Regions from separate parts of the Thalassospira permensis NBRC 106175 genome, predicted to be linked through region 3. Evidence: predicted binding sites of a transcription regulator. Region 3 holds the regulator's gene; each other region holds the start of a gene.
What was found. The regulator PhoB, encoded in region 3, activates phosphate uptake and scavenging genes when phosphate is short. The targets are predictions, from matches to a motif close to TNTCATAAAACTGTCA.

Region 1 (5,743 bases), on a different contig from region 3:
GCAACCGGGCTTGCCCCGGCGCAATAGTCGGCAATCGCGCTTTCAAGCTGCGCGCGTGTCTGCCCGTCCTTTAAGGCAAATGGCGGTTTCAGGGTACCATGAAACCCGTATCGCGATGGGGAAACGGTGATTGATGCGATCTCGTCCCGATCAAGTCCCGCAACATCCGGGCGCGCGATTTCCCGCCCGGTTGCCGGATCACGCCCCAGCCAGGCATTGCCAAAATCCGCCAGATCACTGTCGGCTTTTGGTGCATAATAAACAGCATAACGCTGATAGTCGGTCATGGGGCCTCGAATTGGATGTCGATTTATCGCAAATCGTATTTCAGACAGAAATCCCGCACCGGCAAATGCCGAAAATCGTCAAGCCGGTCTGCCAATGTTGCATGATCCCAGTCCCACCAGCAAATACGAAGCAGCGCATCAACAATTTCCGCATCAAATCGCGGCCGAAGCGGCGTTGCCGGAATGCCGGTGACAATGGTGTAGGGCGGCACATCCTTGGTCACCACCGCACCCGAACCAACGACGGAGCCGATCCCGATGGTAACCCCGCCCTGAACAATCGCGCCATGTCCGATCCAGACATCATGATCGAGTTTGACGCGCTTTTCCCGGCGCCAGTCAAAAAATGCCGGATCATCATCGCCAAGCTCATAGGCACTCGACCGGTACTGGAAATGATGCATCGATGCCCGGTCCATCGGGTGCTGCCCCGGATTGATCCGCGTGTGGGCGGCGATATTTACGAATTTTCCGATGTCGGAATAGATGATCTCGCTGTCATTGACGACATAGGAATAATCACCCATCACGCTTTCGCGGATGCTGGTGCGCGGGCCAATTTCGGTCCAGACACCAAATTCGCAATCAACCACCACCGCACTCGGATCAATCGTCGGGGCCTCCGACAATTGTTTCATTGCCGGTTTGGCCTGCGTAATCTTGAACGTCATGGATCAGGTCACCAGTTTGCGCAGACGCTGCGAAATCACATCAAGCAGACTAACCGATATGATGATGATGATCATGACCGCGGCGGTTTCCGCGTAATAAAATGCGCGGATATATTCCCACAAAACCATGCCAATACCACCCGCACCAACGATGCCAAGAACGGTTGCCGACCGCACATTGCTTTCAAACCGGTACAGCGAATAGGAAATCCAAAGCGGAAGAACCTGCGGGATCACCCCAAAGATGACCTCCTGCAACCCGTTGGCACCCGTGGCCCGGATACCTTCGACCGGTTCGGGATCAATCGCCTCGACGGCTTCTGAAAACAGCTTTGCCAGAACGCCGGTGGTATGGATCCAAAGCGCAAGGACACCTGCAAACGGACCAAGACCAACCGCAACAACAAACAGCATGGCAAAAACCATTTCATTGATCGCGCGGAAGGAATCCATCAGGCGGCGTACCGGCTGGTAAACCCAGAACGGAACGATGTTTTCAGAACACAGAATGCCAAACGGGATCGAACAGACAATCGCAAGCGCCGTACCCCAGATCGCAATCTGGATGGTGATCCACATTTCACTGACATAGGTTTTCCACATCAGGAAATCCGGCGGGAAAAACCCGTCCGCGAAATCGACCATGTTGCCACTGTTTTCCACCAGCGCCATCGGACGCATATCCGCGCCTTCCCAGGACCAGGCCAGAAGACCCATGATGATGGTCCATAAAAGAATATTGGCAGCGGATCGTTTCAGATCGCGTGGCGGAAGTTCCGCCGGTGCCGCCGCGGCAGAAGAAATACTGCTGTTCATGGTGTTAATCCCGGATGGTAAAAAAGCAAACAGGGAGCCCGCATGCGGGCCCCCTGCCATAAAACCGGTTACTCGTAAGAAACCAGAATGTCGAGTTCGGCCAGTTTCATGTCGATCTCGGCAATGCGGGCAGCTTTTTCATCCGCCGACAATTCTGCCGTGTTCTCGATTTTCAGCTTGTTTTTATACAGTTCAAGCTGACGGATCGGGTAAAGCTGCGCATTGCTGCTTTCCATGAACTTGCCCATGCCGTCCTGAATGCCGCCAAGAACCTTGTTGGCTTCTTCAACATTGCCCAGGCGACCATAACCAAGGAAGAACGCCTTGATTTCGGATTTCAGTTCGCGCGACATATCCTTGCGATAAACCATCGGATCAGACGGGATCAGCGGCGAGGTCCATATAACCTTGACCTTGTCGGTGATTTCCGGCTTGACCATCTGGGTGCGCGCAAGCTGTTCGGAATTGTTGGCCGCAACATCAACCTGATTATTGGCAGTCGCCATCAGGTTGGTTTCGTGGTTGGCATTGCGAACGGTTTTGAAGCAGTTTTTCGGATCAACGCCGTTCTGCGCAAAGACGTAGTAGGTCGGAACCAGGAAGCCAGAGGTCGAGTTCGGATCACCGATACCGAAGTTAAGCGTCCCATCGCATTTCAGCATATCGGCAAGCGTGTTGAGCTTGTCGTTATCGGCCTGGGTGATGATGTGGGAATAATAGCCGTTCGTGCCATCGCTTTTGGACGTCTGGACGAAAACTTCGCCGCCCGCACGATCAACGGCTTCCATGGCCGACTTGTTACCGAACCAGCCAACGTGAACCTTGCCAAAACGCATGCCTTCGATGATCCCGGCATAATCCGGCGCGAAGAATGCTTCGACATCCTTGCCAAGGGCTTCTTCCAAATCCTCGATCAACGGCTGCCACTGGGCTTTCAGGTTGGAGCTGGATTCAGTTGAGATAAAGCCGAAAACGATGGTTTCCGGGTCTTTTTCAAGCGGCTTGAATTCGACATCGGCATAGGCCATGCCGGTTACGAGCATGCTGGCAGCAAGGGCTGCGGATGCAATTGTCTTGCGGATCATGGGAAGTCCCCCGTCAGGTTGGTTGGTAGAGGTGAAATAAAAAGAGGTAAGGCAGAGAGAAATCGTCCTGATCTAGCTTGAAGCGAACGCCAGATCCTTCTCCGCGACCCTGCTCTTGGCCGGAACTTGATCCGGGGCAGGTGCGAAAAGCTCGGAAGAATATTCGCCGTAAAGTTCGCGCAGGAATTCCGGCGTCAGTTCGGTGGATGGGCCGTCAAAAACGACTTCGCCATCGCGCATCGCAATCGTGCGCGCACAATAATCACGGGCATAATCGACCTGATGCAGCGATACGATCACGGTGACATTGTCTTCGCGGTTCACCCGATCAAGCGTATTCATCACCTTGCGTGATGACGCCGGATCAAGCGATGCAATCGGCTCATCGGCCAGAATAAGGCGTGCGCCCTGCGTAATCGTGCGCGCAATCGCCGCACGCTGCTGCTGCCCGCCCGAAAGATTGCGGGCTTTCTTTGTCGCATGACCATCGATACCGACACGCTTTAACGCAGTCATTGCCCGCATGCGCTCGGCCTTGGTGAACAGGCATAACGACCCACGCCATGCCGGCACCCGGCCCAGCATCCCGGTCAGAACATTGGTCAGAACCGTCAGGCGGCTGACCAGATTGAATTGCTGAAACACAACACCAATATCGGCCCGCACCTTGCGCGCACCCCGCGCAATGCGGCCGTTCTGCTGGATGACTTCACCGAATACTTCGATCTTGCCACCATCGCGATCCCCGCGCAGCAAACCGGCAATATGACGGATCAGGGTGGATTTACCCGAACCGGACGCCCCGATCAGCGCGACCATCTCGCCCTCGCGGACCTGTAAACTGACATTGTTCAATGCCCGTTTATCGCGCGAGAAGCTCTTGTTCAGTCCGGAAATATCTACGACCAGCATTAAAGTCCGCCTGCTTGTGTTTCGCTGGTCAAGAAGCTACGCACAAACCGCGACTCTATGGTGACGATGATGTTACAGTTCGATGATTACGACGCCTTCATTTCACCGACAACAATCAAACTTGTCTATACATCAAGATATTATTCAAATAAAAAAATGCTCACCCAAGAAATGGCAGTGTAATAATTCAATTATTACTTGTGACCGCGTTCACAAATAGCGATACAGGCGGGCCAAATCACGAAAAACCCCGACAGAAAGAAACTGCCGGGGTCTCGTATTTCGCATAATCGCGTCTGGATTTACTTGATGGCTTCAATCGCAGCGATGACATCATCTTCGATATCCAGCCCCTGAATTTCCGCATCCCGCCGCGCATTCTGCCCGCGCCGCCCCGGTAACCGCACGGTTTCCTCAAGCGCGATCTCATCTGCAATATAACGCAAATGATCAATGATCCCCGCCCCACCGACTGCAACCGGATCAATGGCAATCACAAGCTGGCCCAATGCCGGCGGCGCGCCCTTGTCATCAAACAGCGACGAGGATTGATGCCCGAATTGCGCGCCGGTCAACCCGGCGGCCAGCATTTCGACCATCATGGCAAGGGCCGCGCCCTTGACCCCGCCTGCCGGAATCATCGTGCCTTCAAGCGCCTTGACCGCATCGGTGGTCGGATTGCCGTCTGCATCCAATGCCCAGTCATCGGGGATCGGAACCCCTTTCTGCTTGGCCGCCATGATCTTGCCGCGTGCGACTTTTGACAATGCCAGATCAATCACGATCGGATCGCCATCGCCAATCGGGGTGGCAAAGGCAATCGGGTTGGTGCCAAACATCGGACGACGCCCACCCCAGGGCGCCATCGCGGCCGGGGCATTGGCAAACATCATCGCCGCCAGCCCCGCCTCAGTCAGTCTTTCCACGGTAAGCCCCATCACCCCGGCATGGTGGGATTTATGGATTGCCGCCACCGCAATCCCCTGACTACGCGCGATATCGGGCAATCGTTCGATCATCAGGTCAAGTGCGGGATAGGCAAAGCCGAACTGCGCATCAATCCGCAACACGGCGGGAAACGGCTGATCGGCTACCGGTTTGGCAAACCCGTCCACCTTGCCCGCACGGGCCTGCGCGGCATAGGCCGGAACGCGGCGCAAACCGTGCCCGCCCTGGCCTGCGGCCTCGGCCGTGATCAGGGCGGTTGCCACCGATCTGGCATTGTCGGGATCAACCTTGCAACGCAGCAGGGTATCACACACAAGCGCATGTGCGTCTGACAGGGAAAGCTTCATGATGATGACCTTAAAGATGGTGGCGGGCCCGGATACCATAGCCCCCGGCACCGCCAAGCGCAAAGGTCTTGTGCACCGCAACCCTGCCAAACCCTTACGACAGAACGATAAAAATGCGCTGTAACCCTGCTAAAATTTCGCCGCAAAGTCGTATGAGTATCCCGGCATGGTTCATGCTGCCCGAAACACGGCATTCAGACCCGGACAGCCTCCAAACACAGGATACTTCCAATGCGCAAAGCAACCTCTTTAACCTTCGCCGCATTTGGCATCGCCAGCAGCCTGTGGCTTGCCGGTTGTGCAGCCACGACCAAACCGGCCGAGGAAAAATCCCCCGCCGACTGGTCGGCCATCGCGGATCGCGACTGGCAATTGATGCGGATTGAGGCCAAAGACAAAACCCTGATGCCAATGACCCCGATCCTCGCCAGCATCAATTTCACCAAGGATGGCAAGGTTGCCGGATCGACCGGTTGCAACCGCTATTTCGGGAATTACACCCGGAACGACACCGCCCTTGATGTCTCCCCGCTTGGCAGCACCAAAATGATGTGCATGGAAAACGCGATGGAGATCGAAGACGCCTTCATCGCCGCCATGGCCGATGTCAAAGGCTGGAAATTGCAGGAAGACGATCTGATGCTGGTCGACGCCAGCAACAAGTCAATCATGACATT
Region 2 (5,743 bases), on a different contig from region 3:
TGCCGCAGTTTTGGCTTCTTGCGCATCAGCTTGCAACATCGTCAGGGAAGTGCCCAGAAGCAGTGTTGCCACAAACAGGTTTCGCACGTGTGTTTCCCGTCATTCTCTTGCAGGTTTCCGGTTCGTCCCGGTTCGGATTTCAGGTCATAATAGCAACTTGCGAAGAAAAAATGACCAAAGATCGGCTTTCGCCAAATGGATCATTCAAATGTGCGTCAGACGGTATCTGGTTGGGTCTTTCAGGCGGCTGCCTTTTCTTGCCCTTTGCGAAAAGCGATCAGCCTGCCTATAACCATAGGAAACCACATTCCGACCAAAGGGAGCTTCCATGCCCAAAACCGATATGACACTCGATCGCATCACCGACCTGCTGGCGCGCGCAAAAAAGGCGGGTGCCGACGATGCGGATGCCGTTTATGTCGAAGGCACGTCACTTTCGGTATCGCAGCGACTGGGCAAGATGGAAAAGCTTGAACGATCCGAGGGGGCCGATCTTGGCCTGCGTGTTCTGATCGGCAAGCAGCAGGCGGTTGTGTCGTCATCCGACACCAGCGAAAGCGCGTTGAACGAACTGGTCGAACGCGCCGTTGCGATGGCGAAAAACGCCCCCGAAGACCCGTTCTGTGGCATTGCCGATCCCTCCGAACTGGCCGAAACATTTGATGTCGAGGCGCTTGAGCTTTGCGAGCCGGGCGAAGTCAGCCAGGAAAAACTGATGGCATGGGCGACCGCCTGTGAAGAGGCTGCACGATCGGTTGAAGGTATCACCAATTCCGAGGGCGCGGATGCCGGTTGGGGCACCCACCAGATCACGCTTGCCGCGACCAACGGCTTTGCCAATTCCTATGCCGGTAGCGGCAGCCACATTTCGGTATCGGTCCTTGCCGGAACCGGCACCGGGATGGAACGCGATTATGATTATGACAGTGCGGTGTTTTCGACCGATCTGCGCGATCCGGTCGATATCGGCCTGAAGGCGGCGGAAAAGACCCTGAAACGGTTGAACCCGCGCAAGGTGAAAAGCACGCAGGTGCCGGTGATTTATGATCCGCGCGTTTCCGCATCCCTCGTCGGCCATCTGGCCGGTGCGATCAACGGATCGGGTATTGCGCGCGGCACCAGCTTCCTTCTGGATGCCATGGGCAAGGAAATCTTTGCCCCGGGGATCAACATTATTGATAACCCGCACCGCAAACGCGGCCTGCGTTCCAAACCGTTTGACGCCGAAGGTGTCGCCAACGAAAAGCGCCATCTGATTGAAAATGGTGTTCTGAAAACCTGGATCATGGATTTGCGGTCCGCCCGCCAGCTTGGCCTGAAATCGACCGGCAACGCATCGCGCGGGGCCGGAAGCCTGCCGGGACCATCCACCACCAACCTTTACATGGAACCGGGCACCATTTCGCCCGCCGACATGATCAAGGATATCAAGCAGGGCCTTTACATCACCGAAATGATCGGCAGCAGTGTCAACGGCGTGACCGGCGATTATTCGCGCGGGGCATCGGGCTTCTGGATCGAGAATGGCGAGCTGGCCTATCCGGTTTCCGAAATCACGGTTGCCGGAAACCTGAAGGACATGTTCAAAACGGCCGTTCCGGCCAATGACCTGACCTTCAAATACGGCACGAATGCCCCGACGATCCGGATTGATGGCATGACGCTGGCCGGGCAATAAGCCGACATTTTATCTGGATGTGATTTGTAACAGGGGTGCGTTTTGCGCATCCCTGTTTTCATTTTGGCGGCCATTGCATTGGTCGGCATAGGCCTGAGGCACCATAACCCGCACCGGATAAGGCGACAGGCTGATTTCACACGGCAGTTTACCGGCACTTTCGCCGTCAATCTGCAAGGGTGCGGGGCCGCAATGGCTGGTGATGGTCAGACGTTCGGTCTGCACCACCGACACGTCGGTTTGCGCATGCAACCGGTTCAGGGTCAAAGCAATCCCGTAGCGTGCCAGCGCCATAAAGCCGCTGCCGGGCATCAGCACGACATCAAGGCTGTTATCGGTCAGTTTGGCATCGGGGGAAATCACAAACGCCCCGCCATAATGTTTGGCATGGGTCGCAACCACACCGGCAACGCGATATTGTTCGCGCCCGATATTAACTTCGAAATCGCGGTGATGCGGAAAGATAATATTGCGCAAACCTTCGATCACATAGGCACCCTTGCCGATCAGTCGTTTGAGTTTCAGTGACACATTTGCGACCGTATCGGCATCCGCCCCCATGCCGACCATCAAAAAGAATGCCCGGCCATTGACCAGACCGGGCCGCACCCAAACCTGGGCCGGATTGTTGATATAATCGGCAATCGCCTGTGCGCGGATTTCAAGACCGACCTCGACCGCCAGAACATTGGCCGTTCCCAGCGGAATGATGCCAAGCGGCGGGACTTCGTGGCCTTCGATCTGGGCATCAAGCAGGCCGTTGAGGGCCTCGTTCAGTGATCCATCGCCACCGGCAACAAACAGCCGTTGATGGGCACGAACCTTGCGCGCCAGTTCGCGAGCATGACCGGGATGGGTTGTCTGTAACAATTCAACCTTTACACCGGCTTTTTGCAAAATGCTTGAAAGGAAACGTTGTTTATTCCCGCCAGCGCGCGGATTGAAGATAACAGTCACCCCGGAATGGGTCATTGCGAAAAACTTCCGTAATAAAAATGAAACATTACTTTCGCGTTCTCTTTATAGAAAATGAAACATGTAACAGTATATTGACAGAACCGATAAATTTATATGAACGGGTTATATATTCGCGCGATTTGTTTTAAACCATTACTGGTTGGGGACACTATTCGGCATGTAAAACCGTCGAATTCCAGCCATCCTTTTGGCAGGATACGGAGGAGCGGCAATGACAGCGATGACGCTGCAACCGCATTACCGCACGGTCTGGATTTCGGACGTCCATCTCGGAACGCGTGGATGTCAGGCAGATCTTCTTTTGGATTTCCTCAATGAAGTGACGGCAGATACCTATTATCTGGTCGGCGATATCATTGACGGCTGGCGGCTCAAGAAAAGCTGGTACTGGCCCGAAAGCCACCACGCCGTTATCACGACAATCATGGAAAAGGCCAAGAACGGGGCAAAGGTCATTTTTGTCCCCGGCAACCATGATGAATTCGCCCGTGAGTTTGTCGATATGACCTTTGGACATGTCGAAGTCAAGATGAACGACATTCACGAGACGGCGGATGGCAAAAAGCTTCTGATCATTCACGGCGACGAGTTTGACGGTGTGGTCAAATATGCCAAGTGGCTCGCCTATCTGGGTGATACGGCCTACAACCTCGCGATTGTCCTGAACCGTTATTATAACGGCATCCGTCGCAAACTGGGTTACGGATACTGGTCACTGTCGGCCTATCTTAAGAACCGGGTCAAGAACGCCGTTCAGTTCGTCTGCAATTTTGAAAATGCAGTCGCCCACGAAGCTGCCAAGCGCAAGGTGGACGGTGTTGTATGCGGCCATATCCATCATGCCGAAAAACGCATGATTGGCGATGTCCTTTACTGCAATGACGGCGACTGGGTTGAAAGCTGCACGGCCCTTACCGAAGACCAGAACGGCAAGCTTGAACTGCTGTACTGGGCTGAAATGCGCCAGATGGCGATGACACATTCCCAACCCGGCCGCGATGCTGCCAGTGCCCCATCACTTGGATTGGGCAAACTGATGTCGCTGTTTCGGGTTGTCGGGGACAATAACCGTGCTGCCAATGCCAGTTCCAAAAAGAACAGCGGCACGCCAATTGGAAAGACCGCATGAGAATTTTGATCGTATCCGATGCCTGGTATCCCCAGGTAAATGGTGTGGTGCGCACCCTTGAAACCGTGCGCAGCGAACTGGGCGAGATGGGACATGATGTGCATATCATCTCGCCTGATCAATTCCGGACGATCCCCTGCCCGACCTATCCTGAAATCCGGTTGGCCCTGTTTGCCAAACGCAAACTGGCCCGGATGATTGATGCCCTGCAACCGGTTGCGATCCATATCGCGACCGAGGGCCCATTGGGTCAGGCGGCACGTGCTTATTGCCTGAAACGCGAACTGCCGTTTTCGTCAGCCTATCACACCCGGTTCCCGGAATATCTGCATGCGCGGACACGGCTGCCGCTTTCGATTTCCTATCGCGGGATGCGGCGGTTCCATAACAAATCACAATCGGTCATGGTGGCCACGGAATCGCTTCGCGAAGAGCTGGCTGAACGCGGCTTTAACAGGCTGAATATCTGGTCGCGGGGTGTTGACCTTAACCTGTTCAAACCACGACCCGATGCAAGTTTCGGGGATTTCCCAAAACCGCACTGGCTGTTTGTCGGTCGGGTGGCGGTTGAAAAGAATATCGGCCATTTCCTTGACCTTGACCTGCCGGGGACAAAATTTGTTGTCGGCGACGGGCCGCAACTGGCGGAACTCAAATCAAAATACCCGAATGCACAGTTTCTTGGGAAAAAGGTTGGTGAAGAACTGGCTGTCTGTTTCGCATCGGCAGACGTTTTTGTCTTCCCTAGCAAAACCGACACTTTCGGCCTTGTCATCCTTGAGGCGATGGCGTCCGGAACCCCGGTTGCGGTTTTCCCGGTTCAGGGACCGGCCGATATCGTGCGCGGGACCAAGGCAGGCGCCATTGATGCCGACCTTCGCAAGGCGGCGATGGCGGCCCTTGAACTTGACGGCAAAGATGCGCGCGCACTCGCAGAACAATATAGCTGGCGCAATTCCGCCAGTCAGTTCCTGCACAATCTGGCACCGTTTTCAGGCGGGTTTGACGGGGCGGCAGCCAAACGTCTGGCCGTTGAAGACATAACCGAAGCAAAAGAACCGGCGATTGTCATGCCGGCGCAATAACTGGCAGCCATTTATTTATTATCTGGCAAGCTGGGATCCGTCCTGCGGGGTTTCTTTCCCTCGCAGGCTTCGGCGTAGAGTGCCATATGCCCGCATCGCATTGATCGCATCCGTCCCAAGCCACCGACGGAACGGTTTAAGCGCGACATAAACCGGCCGGATAACCGCCACGATACGGGACAGAGGTTTCATCTGTGGTGCGGTCATGCCACTGCGGCTCAGATAAGCCTGCCATCCGGAACGCAAAAGATCGGGACGACGTTTAAAACCGCGCTGTATGGAAAACACAAACAGCAGAATGTCGCGCGCCTGTGCGTCGGGCAATGGCATACGTTTATTGGGGTCTTCTTCGAAATCAATAAAACCGATCCTGCCATCATCCCGAATGGTCATGTTGCGCAAAAGAGGGGCGCCATGCGCAAAACCATTGGCATGCAAATCCGCCAATGCAGTTCCGGCCATGGCAATCAGTTCAGCAACACGTGCTTCATCCCCACCCTTGACCGCATCGCTGATTACGGTTTGCAAGATCGCCCCGTTATCGCCAATAGCGATCCAGTTATCGGCGACTTCGAGAAGATCAGGCACCAGAACGCCTGCACGGTTCAGGGCATGAAGGACTTCAGCCTCGCTTGCCAGACCGGCCTTGCCGCCTGGCGACACTGTCGGGCGCAACATCGGTATCCGCGTCAGGGTTGCGACAAAACGCTGCAAGCGGTGCCAGCCCTTTTGCTTTGGCCGGACAGCCTGTTTGATCCAGATACGCCGTCCTTTCCACCGCAATGGAAAAACCCGTGCGCCAACACCTTGGGCAATCGTCTGTTCCACGATATCGTGGAGTTGCTCTGTCATTTTTTTATCTTATATGTCGTT
Region 3 (5,743 bases):
AAGATCAGCGGAAATAACGCAGGCTCGACGACCAAGGGACCGGATTTCCTCGGCAAGCTGTTCCGCATCCCTGCGCGAGGAATGGCAATGAAGGGCAACATCATAACCCTGTGTCGCCAGATCAAGCGATAAAGCCCGTCCGATACGCTTGGCAGCCCCGGTTACAAGAGCCGTTTTAGGCATTTTCCCTGTCATCTGGTTTCCATCCCGTTCATCAAGATGCGCCCCTTCCCGGGGAAGGCAGCCCCCTTAAATATCGGCCGCCGTCATTTATGTTTGGTCATTCCGGAACTTACAATCAAACCCGCCAGCCGGTCCATAACCGCATTTACCGTTTCAGGCATGAAGATCAATCATGCCGTAACCAGACTCGCAACATATCCCAGATAAGCCAGAACAAAGACGATCCCGGTGATCCGCGACACTCCGCGCAGGAAATAGCCGACCACCAGCAAAAGAATGGTAACTGCCAGCATGATCCAAAGATCGGATTGCAGAATCTGGTCTGGCACGGCAATCGGCGCAATCAGCGATACACCACCGATGATCACCAGCAGGTTCAAAAGATTGGAACCAACAACATTGCCAAGTGCAACGTCGGAATGCCCGCGGAACGCCGCAACAATCGATGCCGCCAGTTCAGGAAGCGATGTTCCGAATGCGACAAGGGTCAAGCCAATGACGGCTTCGGACACACCGAACTGACGCGCGACAGAAACACCACCATCCACCAGCAGATCCGCCCCATAGGTCAAGGCGACAATCCCGATAACCGTGGCAACAATCGGCTTGAGCCAACCGCTTGGTACTTCACCGACTTCGTCGACTTCTTCTTCATGCAGGTGGCTGGCATCACCCGGGCTTTTTTTGTCATGCTGATAGGTAAAGTACCAGATCGCTGCCAGAACCAGCAGCATCACCGCCCCAGCCCAGCGTTCGACAACGCCAAACATGCAAAGCCCGATGAACAGAACGGTCCCCAGCAGCATGGTGCCGCCATCGCGTACAACCATGGTCCGCGATGCCGTAATCGGTTTTAGAATCGCTGTTGCGCCGAGGATCAAAAGAATATTGGCAATGTTAGAACCAACCACGTTCCCCATCGCGATGTCGCCCGACCCGGCAAGCGCCGCATTCAGCGACACGACAAATTCGGGGGCCGACGTCCCCGCGGCAACCACGGTCAAACCAACAATGATCTTGGAAACCCCCATCAACAGCGCCAGACCGACAGCACCGCGAACAATGAACTCACCACCGGCAGTCAAAAGCACAAGACCACCGATAATCTGCAAATAGGGGATGAACTGTTCCAATTCCGGCCTGCTCGTTTGGGGAAATTTCTGATTGTTTCATGCCCTTTTACGGGCCAGCGGAACATGGCATTGCGAACGCAGAATAGCAAGCTGCGTCGTCCCGTCGTAATACCATTCGTCACATCGGTGTGATGCGGTTCCCACACTGGCACGCATACCGAAAGCAATCGTCGCGGTCGCCTGCTCTTAAGACGTGTCATCCATCACAGATGCCCTCTCATACGCGAAATTTCCATAGAAATCATAGGGGTATTTCCGCTATCCTGATTTGAACGACTTCCTTTACACGCCTATCTGCGCCGGACGCATAATCCATCATGTCACACAGCGTTCTTTTCGAGCTGTTCCTTGTCCTGACCGCCGCGGTGATTGCCGTCCCGCTGGCACAGAAATTACGTGCGAACTCGATCATCGGTTTCCTGATCGGCGGCTTTTGCATCGGCCCTTTCGGTTTTGGCCTGATCAGTGACCGCGAAGACATTTCAACCGTCGCCGAGCTTGGCATTGTCTTTCTGCTGTTCATGATCGGTCTTGAATTGTCGCGCGAACGCTTGCGCGTGATTGGGGGCCGGTTCGCGACCCTTGGTTTCCTGCAGATCGGCGTCACGATGGCCGTGATGTTCGGTGTATTGCTGCTGATTAATTACGATATGCCCGCCTCTATCGTAATTGCCGGGGCACTGGCCCTGTCATCAACAGCCATTATCCTTAAACAGCTTTCCGATGAGCGCCAGTTGCACACACGTTTCGGGCGTGCAGCCCTTGCCATCCTGCTGTTGCAGGACGTTGCGGTTGGTCCCTTCCTGATCATGGTGCAGGCCGCTGGCAATGCCGGGAGCGAAACCAGCCCCTGGATCAGCGCACTAAGCGGTGTGGGGGCGGTTGCTGTATTGTTGCTGACCGGTCGTTATCTGCTGCCGCGACTCTTTCGGTATATTGCGGCTCTTAAAAACCCGGAACTTTTTGCAATCGGGACCCTGTTTGTCGTTCTGGCTGCCAGCACATTGACCGAAGCCGCGGGCCTTTCAATGGCGCTTGGTGCCTTTATCGCCGGGGTAATGTTGGCCGAGACCGAATTCCGCCATCAGATCGAAGCCGACATTTCGCCATTTCGCGGTGTTTTCCTGTCGCTGTTCTTCATGTCTGTGGGAATGTCGGTCAATGCCAATGTGGTCATCGGTCAGGCCGGAACGATCATTTTGTGGCTGATCGGGCTTCTGGTCATAAAGGCAGCGGTTCTTTTCGGATTGTCCCTGCTGATCGGCTTTAACCGTGCATCTTCAATCCGGGTCGCCATGAGCCTGGCCGCCGGTGGTGAATTCGCCTTCGTCATGCTTGCACTGGCATCGCAGAACGGGGCGGTTCCGATTGACATCGCCGTGATGCTGATCCCGGTGGTTGCGATTTCGATGGGTCTGACGCCGACTTTGATTTCGCTCGGCCATCGCATCGAACAGAAGCTTCATCCCAAGGAAACCGATCAGCTAAGCGAGATTTCGGATGAAACCGACGGCATTCAGAAACATGTTCTGGTAATTGGTTGCGGGCGCGTCGGCCGGGTTCTGGCCCGTCTGCTGCGCACCAAGGAAATCCCGTTTATCGTTCTGGAATCCGATGCCCAACAGGTTTCGCGTGGCCGAGCCGAAGGTCTGCCGGTTTATTTTGCCGATGGGTCCCGACCGGAAACATTTCGTGCCGCCCATACCGAACAGGCCCATATTGCCGCCGTTGCCATGGGCAACCCGCACGCAACCGAAAAGACCGTCGCCTTGCTGCGACAGCATTATCCACATCTGAAAATCTTTGCCCGTGCCCAGGACATCACCCATATCGGTCCGCTGTCACGCAGTGGTGCCGATGCGGCCATCCCCGAGGTACTTGAAACCGGTTTACGCCTGTCCGATCACGTTCTGGCGGCCTGCGATATCCCGCAGGAAGATATCGATCTCGAAATAGCCAAGTTCCGGCGTGCCGATATGCTGCTGATGAACGAACTTGCCCCGCGCACCGCGCGCCAAAAAACCGAAGACCAGGCACAAAAAACTGCCAAACCGGCAAAATCCAGGAAAAGCACCTGAAACACAAAGACCCCCATCACAAGAATGGGGGTCTTTCGTTTCGTCTTCCGGAATAACCGCAATCAGGCGGCTTCGACATCCAGTGCATAACCCGCGGCACGAACCGTGCGGATTACATCGCGCGTTCCCTTGACGTCATTCAATGCCTTGCGCAGACGACGAATGTGAACATCAACCGTGCGGGTTTCGACATAGATATTCGGCCCCCAAACCGCATTCAGAAGCTGCTCGCGCGAGAAAACCCGCCCCGGATGTTCCAGGAAATAACGCAGCAGACGGAATTCGGTCGGGCCAAGATGGATAGCCTTGCCGTTACGACTGACACGATGGGCGGCCAGATCCATTTCGATATCGGAATAGATCAACTGCCCTTGTGGTTGCGCCGGACCGGATCGACGCAGAAGTGCGCGAATACGCGCCAGCAATTCACCAATCGCAAACGGCTTGGTCACATAATCATCGGCCCCGGTATCAAGGCCGCGGATGCGGTCGCCTTCTTCGCCACGCGCCGTAACCATGATCACCGGCAAATCGCGGCTTTCAGGCTTCCGGCGGATCTGGCGGCAAACCTCGATCCCTGACATCACCGGCAGCATCCAGTCCAGAAGGACCAGATCGACATGGGTTTCGGCCAGAATTTTCAACGCTTCGTCACCGTCCCCGGCTTCGACAACCTGCATCCCCTCGCGTTCGAGGTTGTAGCGCAACATGGTTACGATTGCAGCTTCGTCCTCGACGATAAGAACCGTTGGGTCCATCTTCCTATGCTCCAGTGTCACTCATTCGGTTCTACGACGGCAAAGTTCGCCGCGTCATTTTTTGGCCGAGTATCCATCGGCAGGTCTTCGCCCTTGATCCGGTAATAGATCGTTTCGGCAATGTTGGTCGCATGATCGCCAATACGTTCGATATTCTTGGCGATAAACAGCAGATGGGTCGATGCCGTGATGTTACGCGGATCTTCCATCATATAGGTCAGCAGTTCACGGAACAGGGAATTGTACATATCGTCAACTTCCTGATCGCGCGCCCAGACACGCTGGGCCTTTTCCGCATCACCCTCGATATAGGCATCCAGAACGTCCTTGATGATTTCCTGGCACAGCTTGGCCATGTTCGGGATCACCTGAACCGGGCGGATCGGCGGCACCTGGTTAAGAACCTGCGCACGCTTGGCGATGTTTTTCGCCAGATCACCTATACGTTCCAGATCGTTGGACAGTTTAAGCGCGGTCACCACCTGCCGCAGGTCATCTGCCATCGGCTGACGCAGGGCCAGAAGACGTACGGCAAAATCCTGCACTTCCTGTTCCAGCGTATCGATACGGTGATCGGAAAGAATGACCTTCTCGGCCAGTTCCGAATCCCGTTTAACGATCGCACGAATGGCGGAAATCAGCTGACTTTCGGCAAGCCCGCCCATCTGCGAAATGATGTTGTTAAGACGGGTCAGTTCTTCGTCAAACGAACTGACGATATGATGTTTCTCATCGACCATCGAAAATACTCCTGCCCGGACTTAACCGAAGCGACCCGTAATGTATCCCTTGGTGCGCTCGTCCTTGGGATTGGTGAAAATCTGATCGGTTTCGCCCACTTCGACCAGCTTGCCGAGATGGAAAAACGCCGTGCGCTGCGACACGCGGGCGGCCTGCTGCATGGAGTGCGTCACGATCACAATGGTGTAGTTCGAACGAAGCTCGTCGATCAGTTCCTCGACCTTTGCGGTTGCAATCGGGTCAAGTGCCGAACACGGTTCATCCATCAGGATGACTTCGGGGCTGACGGCAACCGCACGTGCAATGCAAAGACGCTGCTGCTGCCCACCAGAAAGACCGGTTGCCGGTTCCGGCAGACGGTCTTTGACTTCTTTCAGTAGACCCGCCCGTTCAAGCGAGGTCATGACGATTTCATCGAGCTCGTCGCGCGAATTCACCAGACCGTGAATACGCGGGCCATAGGCCACGTTGTCATAAATCGACTTCGGGAACGGGTTCGGTTTCTGGAACACCATGCCAATGCGCGCGCGCAACTGAACAACGTCGATTGCCTTGTCATAGATATCACGGTCATCAAGCGTTACCTTGCCCTTGATCGTGACACCGTCAATCGTGTCATTCATGCGGTTCATGCACCGCAGGAAGGTTGATTTGCCGCAGCCCGACGGGCCGATAAGTGCTGTGACCTGGCGTTCGACAATGTCAAGATTGACATCAAAAAGCGCCTGGTTGTCGCCGTAGAAAAGATTGAGGTCACGGGCCGTCATTTTCGGGCTAGTGACTGACGGCTCTGCCGTCATTGCGCTTTGAGTTACAACAGCCATTTTACCACTTCCGTTCAAATTTCTTG
Region 4 (5,743 bases), on a different contig from region 3:
CGCGTCAGGCTGCATCGTTGTTTTCATGCTGACACTTGGTAACTATCTGACCCCGAACCTTTTGGGCGGCAAGGATAGCCTTTGGTTTACCGAGCAAATCTATACACAGTTCATCACGCGGTTTAACTGGGAATCCGGATCGGCATTCGGGTTCCTGCTGCTGGTTCTGTCATCGATGATTGTTTGGATCGGTCTGAAGCTGAGCCGCCAGACACTTTCAGAAACCGTGAGCTGAGGGAGGAAACCGCCATGATTCCGAGCATTCCGCAGCCGCGCTTTTACAAAGGCATTTACGCAGGGTATATCGCTCTATTTTTCATCTACCTTAGTGCGCCGTTGATTGTTGTTGGTGTGTTTGCCTTCAATGATAGCTTGTTCCCGTCCATGCCATGGGAGGGAGGCACACTCAAATGGTTCTTTGGCAGCGACGGTCCGTATATCGGAATATTCAATGACGGCAAGTTGCTGGAAAGCGTTGGGGTTTCAGCCTTTGTCGCATTTTGGGTGACCTTGCTGTCGGTTACTGTCGGAACCTGCAATGCGTTCCTGTTTGAACGTGCGCAGTTTCCGGGAAAAAATCTGCTTTATGTGGTGGCGTTGTCGCCCTTGGTTATTCCCGGGGTCATATTGGGCATATCGATTCTGGTCTTTTCCAATGCCATTGCAAACGGAATTGAAGAAGCGATTGGATGGGATCTTGATTTCCTGCGACCGGGGCTGTTTCTGGTGATTATCGGACAATTTGCCTTTATCACTACGATAACGACGCTGGTGATTTCTGCGCGTCTTCGCAAATTTGACATCAGCCTGGAAGAAGCCGCACTTAATCTTGGTGCAACACGACAGGCAGCTCTTTGGACGGTTACCATCCCATTCCTGAAACCGGCATTGATCGGGGCGGGGATCGTTGCATTCCTGATGTCGTTTGAAAATTTCAACACAACACTGATGCTAGTCGGATCTGATGCGCCGTTGACCATTGCCATGTTTGACCGCCTCAAACAGGGATCAACACCGGTTCTGAACGCGCTGTCCCTGCTGCTTATGGTGGTTTCTGGCGGCTTGGCATTGCTTTCCGTTTTTGTTCAGCGTGACAGGAATTCCACCTGAGATTACAGCGTCAAGATGCAGCGATCCATGTTCGCAAATGAACATTGAACGGGTATCCTTTGGGTACCCGTTTTGCATATGCAAATGGAGTTGTTGCAATGCGTTGTTGCAAGTGCATGACTTTGTAATATTTGTGAAAGTGCCGAAAAATCTGGGGAAATGTTAAATGTGCGCATGTGAAAGACATTAATGCCATTCATCAGGATTGAAAGCCTTTGCAAGCTGTTCGATTTATGAGATGTTCATATGAACATTTGAAGGGGTCGAATACACAATAAAAATCAAAAACTGACAGTTTTTAAGGTCATTTCGCGCATCAAAAGTAAATTTCCGAAAACTGTCACTTGAGGAAACGTCCCCCTCGAATGAAAACGAATGCGTTGTGTCGACCGATCAACAGGCGGTTGGCGCGAACGAGTTTTTATTTGGGAGATAGAAGATCATGTTTCGCAAAACCCTGATGGCAGCAGCAGCTGTGTTCGCACTGGGCGGCACAGCGAATGCTGCGACCGAGATCACCTGGTGGCATGCCATGGACGGCGCACTGGGCGATGTCGTCAATCAGATCACTGCCGACTTCAACGCCAGCCAAGACGAATATCAACTGGTTGCTGTGAACAAAGGCGGTTACGAAGACACGATGACGGCCGGTATTGCTGCTTTCCGCGCGAAAAACCAGCCGAACATCATCCAGATCTTCGATGCCGGTGCTGCAACCATCATTAACGCCAAAGGCGCTGTTAAACCGGTTCAGGACCTTATGCAGTCAAATGGTGTCAAGTTTGACATCAATGATTACATCCCGGGGGTTCGCTACTTCTATGCCGATTCCGACGGCAAGATGATTGGCATGCCGTTCAACAGCTCGACCCCGCTGCTTTATTTCAACAAAGATGCGTTGGCCAAAGCCGGTGTTGAGGTGCCGAAAACCTGGCAGGAATTCGAAGAAATCGCACCGAAGCTGAAAGAAGCCGGTTTCGAAGGCCTTGCCGAGTCACACAGCCCGTGGATCTTCTTTGAAAACTTCATGTCGCGTCACAACCTTCAGATGGCAACCGCCAACAATGGTTATGATAGCACGGATGTTGAACTTCTATACAACAATGACGCGCTCAAAGATCACTGGAAGCACGTCAAAGAATGGAAAGATGCCGGTTATTTCGGTTACTATGGCCGCGCATGGGGCGCCAACCAGGACGCCTTCCTGCAGCAGAAAGCCGCAATGTGGCTCGGTTCTTCCGGCTCGTTCGGTGGTCTGAAAAAATCTGCACAGTTTGAATTTGGCACTTCGACCCTTCCATATTGGGAAGGCGTTGGTGACGCGCCGAAATCGACCTTCATCGGTGGTGCCTCGCTGTTCGCATTCTCTGGCCACAGTGCAGAAGAAGATGCCGGCGTTGCCAAATTCTTCGAGTTCCTGACCAAACCGGAAACCCAGTTCTACTGGCACAAAGAAACCGGTTATGTTCCGATCACCACCGCGGCCTACGAACTTGCCAAGAAAGAAGGCTACTATAACGAAAGCCCGGACGCCGAAGTCGGCATTCAGCAGCTTTCCGAAGAAGGTGGAGAGTGGACCAAAGGTTATCGCCTTGGTTTCTACGTTCAGATCCGTGAAGTCATCTATCGCGAAGTCGACAAGATGATGAATGGTGAAGCAACCATCGATCAAGCTTTTGTTACGATCGAGGAAGAAGGCAATGCGCTTCTGAAACGCTTCCACGATACCTATTCGAACTAAGCATTATCTCGCTGACAGGGCGGCTTTTACCGGCCGCCCTGTTTTTCGATTCCTGGACCGGTCTTGGGGTTGCGTCAGCAATGAAACGCGTACAATTCGGGCACAGCCCGGTGCCATACTTTTTTGTGGCACCACAAATTCTGATTATTGCGATATTTTTCCTGTGGCCTGCCGCACAGGCAGTTTATCAGTCTTTCCTGCTTGAGGACGCCTTTGGCATGTCCTCGCAATTTGTTTGGTTCCGAAATTTTGAGGATGTGCTTTCGAGCAGCAGCTGGCTGAAGTCAGCCATTTTCACAGCTGTCTTTTCCTTCCTTGTGGCATTCATTTCCATCGCGATTTCGCTGTTTCTTGCCGTTCGGGCCGATGAAGTGATCCGTGGAGCCAAATCATATAAAACGCTTTTGATGTGGGGATATGCCGTTGCGCCGCCTGTGGCTGGCTTGCTGGGCAATATGTTGTTCAACCCGTTGATGGGAGATCTATACAAGCTGTTCAACAGCTTCGGGTTTGAGTTCAATCACATCCAGAACGCCAATGATGCGGCATTTGTCGTGACACTGATTGCCGTGTGGAAACAGGTCAGTGTGAATTTCATTTTCTTCCTGTCAGGTTTGCAGGGAATTCCAAAATCGGTAACTGAAGCCGCCACGCTGGATTGCAAAAGTGCGGAACGTCGTTTCTGGACGATTACCTTCCCTCTGCTGGCGCCAACCACATTCTTCCTGATGGTGATCAACCTGACCTATGCGTTCTTTGAAACGTTCGGGATCATCGATGTTTCGACCAAGGGATCACCGGGTGGTGCGACAGCAACCCTTGTTTACAAGGTTTATGTCGACGGTTTCCTTGGAGCGGATATGGGCGGTAGTTCGGCGCAATCCGTGCTGCTGATGATCATGGTCAGCGTGCTGACTGTGTTCCAGTTCCGATTTATCGAACGCAAAGTGCATTATTAGGGGGACGCGTCATGTATCAGTCAAAATGGCGTTCTATTACCAATCATGTGATCCTTATTCTTGGATCGCTCTTTATGATCCTGCCGGTATGGATTGCGTTCGTTTCATCGACCCATACGCGTGAATTTCTGTTTCAGAACGGCTTGCAGTTCTGGTTTGGCGGACATTTCCTTGAAAATTATGGCGCGATCCTGTTTGACACGGCAGCAACAAAAGGCCGTGTTACGGCGCTTGAAATGCTGTTTAACAGCATGGTTCTTGGACTTGGCTTTGCGATTGGCAAAGTCATCATTTCAATGATGGCGGCATATGCGATCGTCTATTTCCGCTTCCGGCTCGCGGTGCCGATATTCTGGGTCATTTTCTCGACCCTTTTGCTGCCTCTTGAAGTGCGAATTGTGCCATCCTACGAGGTGGTATCAAGCCTTGGGCTACTCAATACCTATACCGGCTTGATCCTACCGCTGATTGCGTCGGCAACAGGTACGTTTTTCTTCCGTCAGTTTTTCAGATCTGTTCCGGATGAGCTTTTGGAAGCCGCGCGTCTGGATGGGGCAGGGCCGCTTCGTTTCTTCATCGATATCCTGGTGCCGCTTTCGGTCACCATGATTGCTGCGATCTTTATCATCATGTTTGTGGTTGGCTGGAACCAGTATCTTTGGCCGTTGCTGATGACTACTGATGATCAGCTTTACACCATCGTGATCGGGATCAAGCAGGTTTATAATTCGCTTTATGAAGGCGGCCAGATTCCGCAGTTCCCCAAGGCATTTGCACTGACAATCATGGCAACCATCCCGCCGGTACTGGTGGTGGTGATTTTCCAGCGAATGTTCGTAAAAGGTCTGGTCGAAACCGAAAAATAGGCTCGATCAACCATTTGATATCAGTGATTTAAAGATACACAGATCCGCATACAGGATACGAAAATGGCAACTGTTACCCTTAATCGGGCTGAAAAAACCTATGACAACGGCTTCAAGGCTTTGCATGGTATCGATCTTCATATTGGTGACGGGGAATTCACCGTTCTGGTCGGCCCGTCGGGCTGTGGCAAATCAACACTTCTGCGAATGATCGCGGGCCTTGAAAGCATTACAGGTGGCGAGATCAAAATCGATGACCGGGTTGTCAACAATGTTGCGCCGGCTGATCGTGACATCGCGATGGTGTTTCAGAACTATGCGCTTTATCCGCATATGACCAACTATGCCAACATGGCGTATGGTCTTAAAAATCGCGGATACAGCAAGGTGGAAATCGACACCCGCGTTCGAGATGCCGCCAAGATTCTGCAGCTTGACGATTATCTGGAACGCAAACCGCAGCAGCTCTCGGGCGGGCAACGCCAGCGTGTGGCAATGGGGCGTGCAATTGTGCGCGAACCAAAGGTTTTTCTGTTTGATGAGCCGCTGTCGAACCTTGATGCAAAGCTTCGTGTCGATATGAGGCTTGAGATCAAGAACCTTCAGCAACGTCTTGGAATTACGTCAGTTTATGTGACGCATGATCAGGTCGAAGCCATGACACTGGCAGATCGCCTGATTGTCATGAATGCCGGCGTTGCCGAACAAATTGGTACGCCGATTGAAATATATGAAAAACCGGCCAGCCTCTTTGTCGCAAGCTTCATCGGATCGCCGTCAATGAACTTCCTGAACGGGACGGTTTCGGATGACAAAAGCCACGTCGTTATCGGCGATGGCAGCAAGATCGATCTTGATCATCAGATCGAGGCCGGTCGAGAACTGGTGGTCGGGGTCCGTCCAGAACACTTTACCCTGACTGTCGATGGCAGTGGTGCATTGAAGGCCAGGGTTCGAATGATTGAATCGCTTGGTGCGGAAACGCTGGTCTATCTTGAATTCGGTGAAAAGAATGAAAGTGTGACGTTGCGCATGCAGGGCACGCATCAGTTTGCCAAAGGACAGGA

Region 1: a site for PhoB is predicted at 3,844-3,859, ahead of phnC (phosphonate ABC transporter ATP-binding protein). Genes of this name have one in related genera too.
Region 2: a site for PhoB is predicted at 2,664-2,679, ahead of SMB34_RS16610 (diacylglycerol/lipid kinase family protein). Genes of this name have one in related genera too.
Region 4: a site for PhoB is predicted at 1,438-1,453, ahead of ugpB (sn-glycerol-3-phosphate ABC transporter substrate-binding protein UgpB). Genes of this name have one in related genera too.

The regions. Positions count from the first base shown of each region.
Region 1 is NZ_AUNC01000023.1:14,985-20,727, reverse strand. It holds gene SMB34_RS11955 (DUF1045 domain-containing protein) at 1-287, opposite strand, end outside; gene SMB34_RS11950 (LbetaH domain-containing protein) at 311-958, opposite strand; gene phnE (phosphonate ABC transporter, permease protein PhnE) at 962-1,774, opposite strand; gene phnD (phosphonate ABC transporter substrate-binding protein) at 1,843-2,859, opposite strand; gene phnC (phosphonate ABC transporter ATP-binding protein) at 2,932-3,771, opposite strand; gene SMB34_RS11930 (Ldh family oxidoreductase) at 4,074-5,066, opposite strand; gene SMB34_RS20695 (META domain-containing protein) at 5,298-5,743, shown strand, end outside.
Region 2 is NZ_AUNC01000042.1:3,342-9,084, forward strand. It holds gene SMB34_RS16600 (hypothetical protein) at 1-87, opposite strand, end outside; gene SMB34_RS16605 (TldD/PmbA family protein) at 329-1,678, shown strand; gene SMB34_RS16610 (diacylglycerol/lipid kinase family protein) at 1,688-2,650, opposite strand; gene SMB34_RS16615 (UDP-2,3-diacylglucosamine diphosphatase) at 2,868-3,785, shown strand; gene SMB34_RS16620 (glycosyltransferase family 4 protein) at 3,782-4,870, shown strand; gene SMB34_RS16625 (BUD32 family EKC/KEOPS complex subunit) at 4,889-5,722, opposite strand.
Region 3 is NZ_AUNC01000001.1:115,560-121,302, reverse strand. It holds gene SMB34_RS00435 (SDR family oxidoreductase) at 1-195, opposite strand, end outside; gene SMB34_RS00430 (calcium/sodium antiporter) at 354-1,316, opposite strand; gene SMB34_RS00425 (cation:proton antiporter domain-containing protein) at 1,634-3,394, shown strand; gene phoB (phosphate regulon transcriptional regulator PhoB) at 3,457-4,152, opposite strand; gene phoU (phosphate signaling complex protein PhoU) at 4,170-4,892, opposite strand; gene pstB (phosphate ABC transporter ATP-binding protein PstB) at 4,914-5,717, opposite strand; gene pstA (phosphate ABC transporter permease PstA) at 5,719-5,743, opposite strand, start outside.
Region 4 is NZ_AUNC01000071.1:57,169-62,911, forward strand. It holds gene SMB34_RS19560 (ABC transporter permease) at 1-235, shown strand, start outside; gene SMB34_RS19565 (ABC transporter permease) at 250-1,110, shown strand; gene ugpB (sn-glycerol-3-phosphate ABC transporter substrate-binding protein UgpB) at 1,553-2,851, shown strand; gene SMB34_RS19575 (ABC transporter permease subunit) at 2,932-3,810, shown strand; gene ugpE (sn-glycerol-3-phosphate ABC transporter permease UgpE) at 3,822-4,676, shown strand; gene SMB34_RS19585 (sn-glycerol-3-phosphate import ATP-binding protein UgpC) at 4,740-5,743, shown strand, end outside.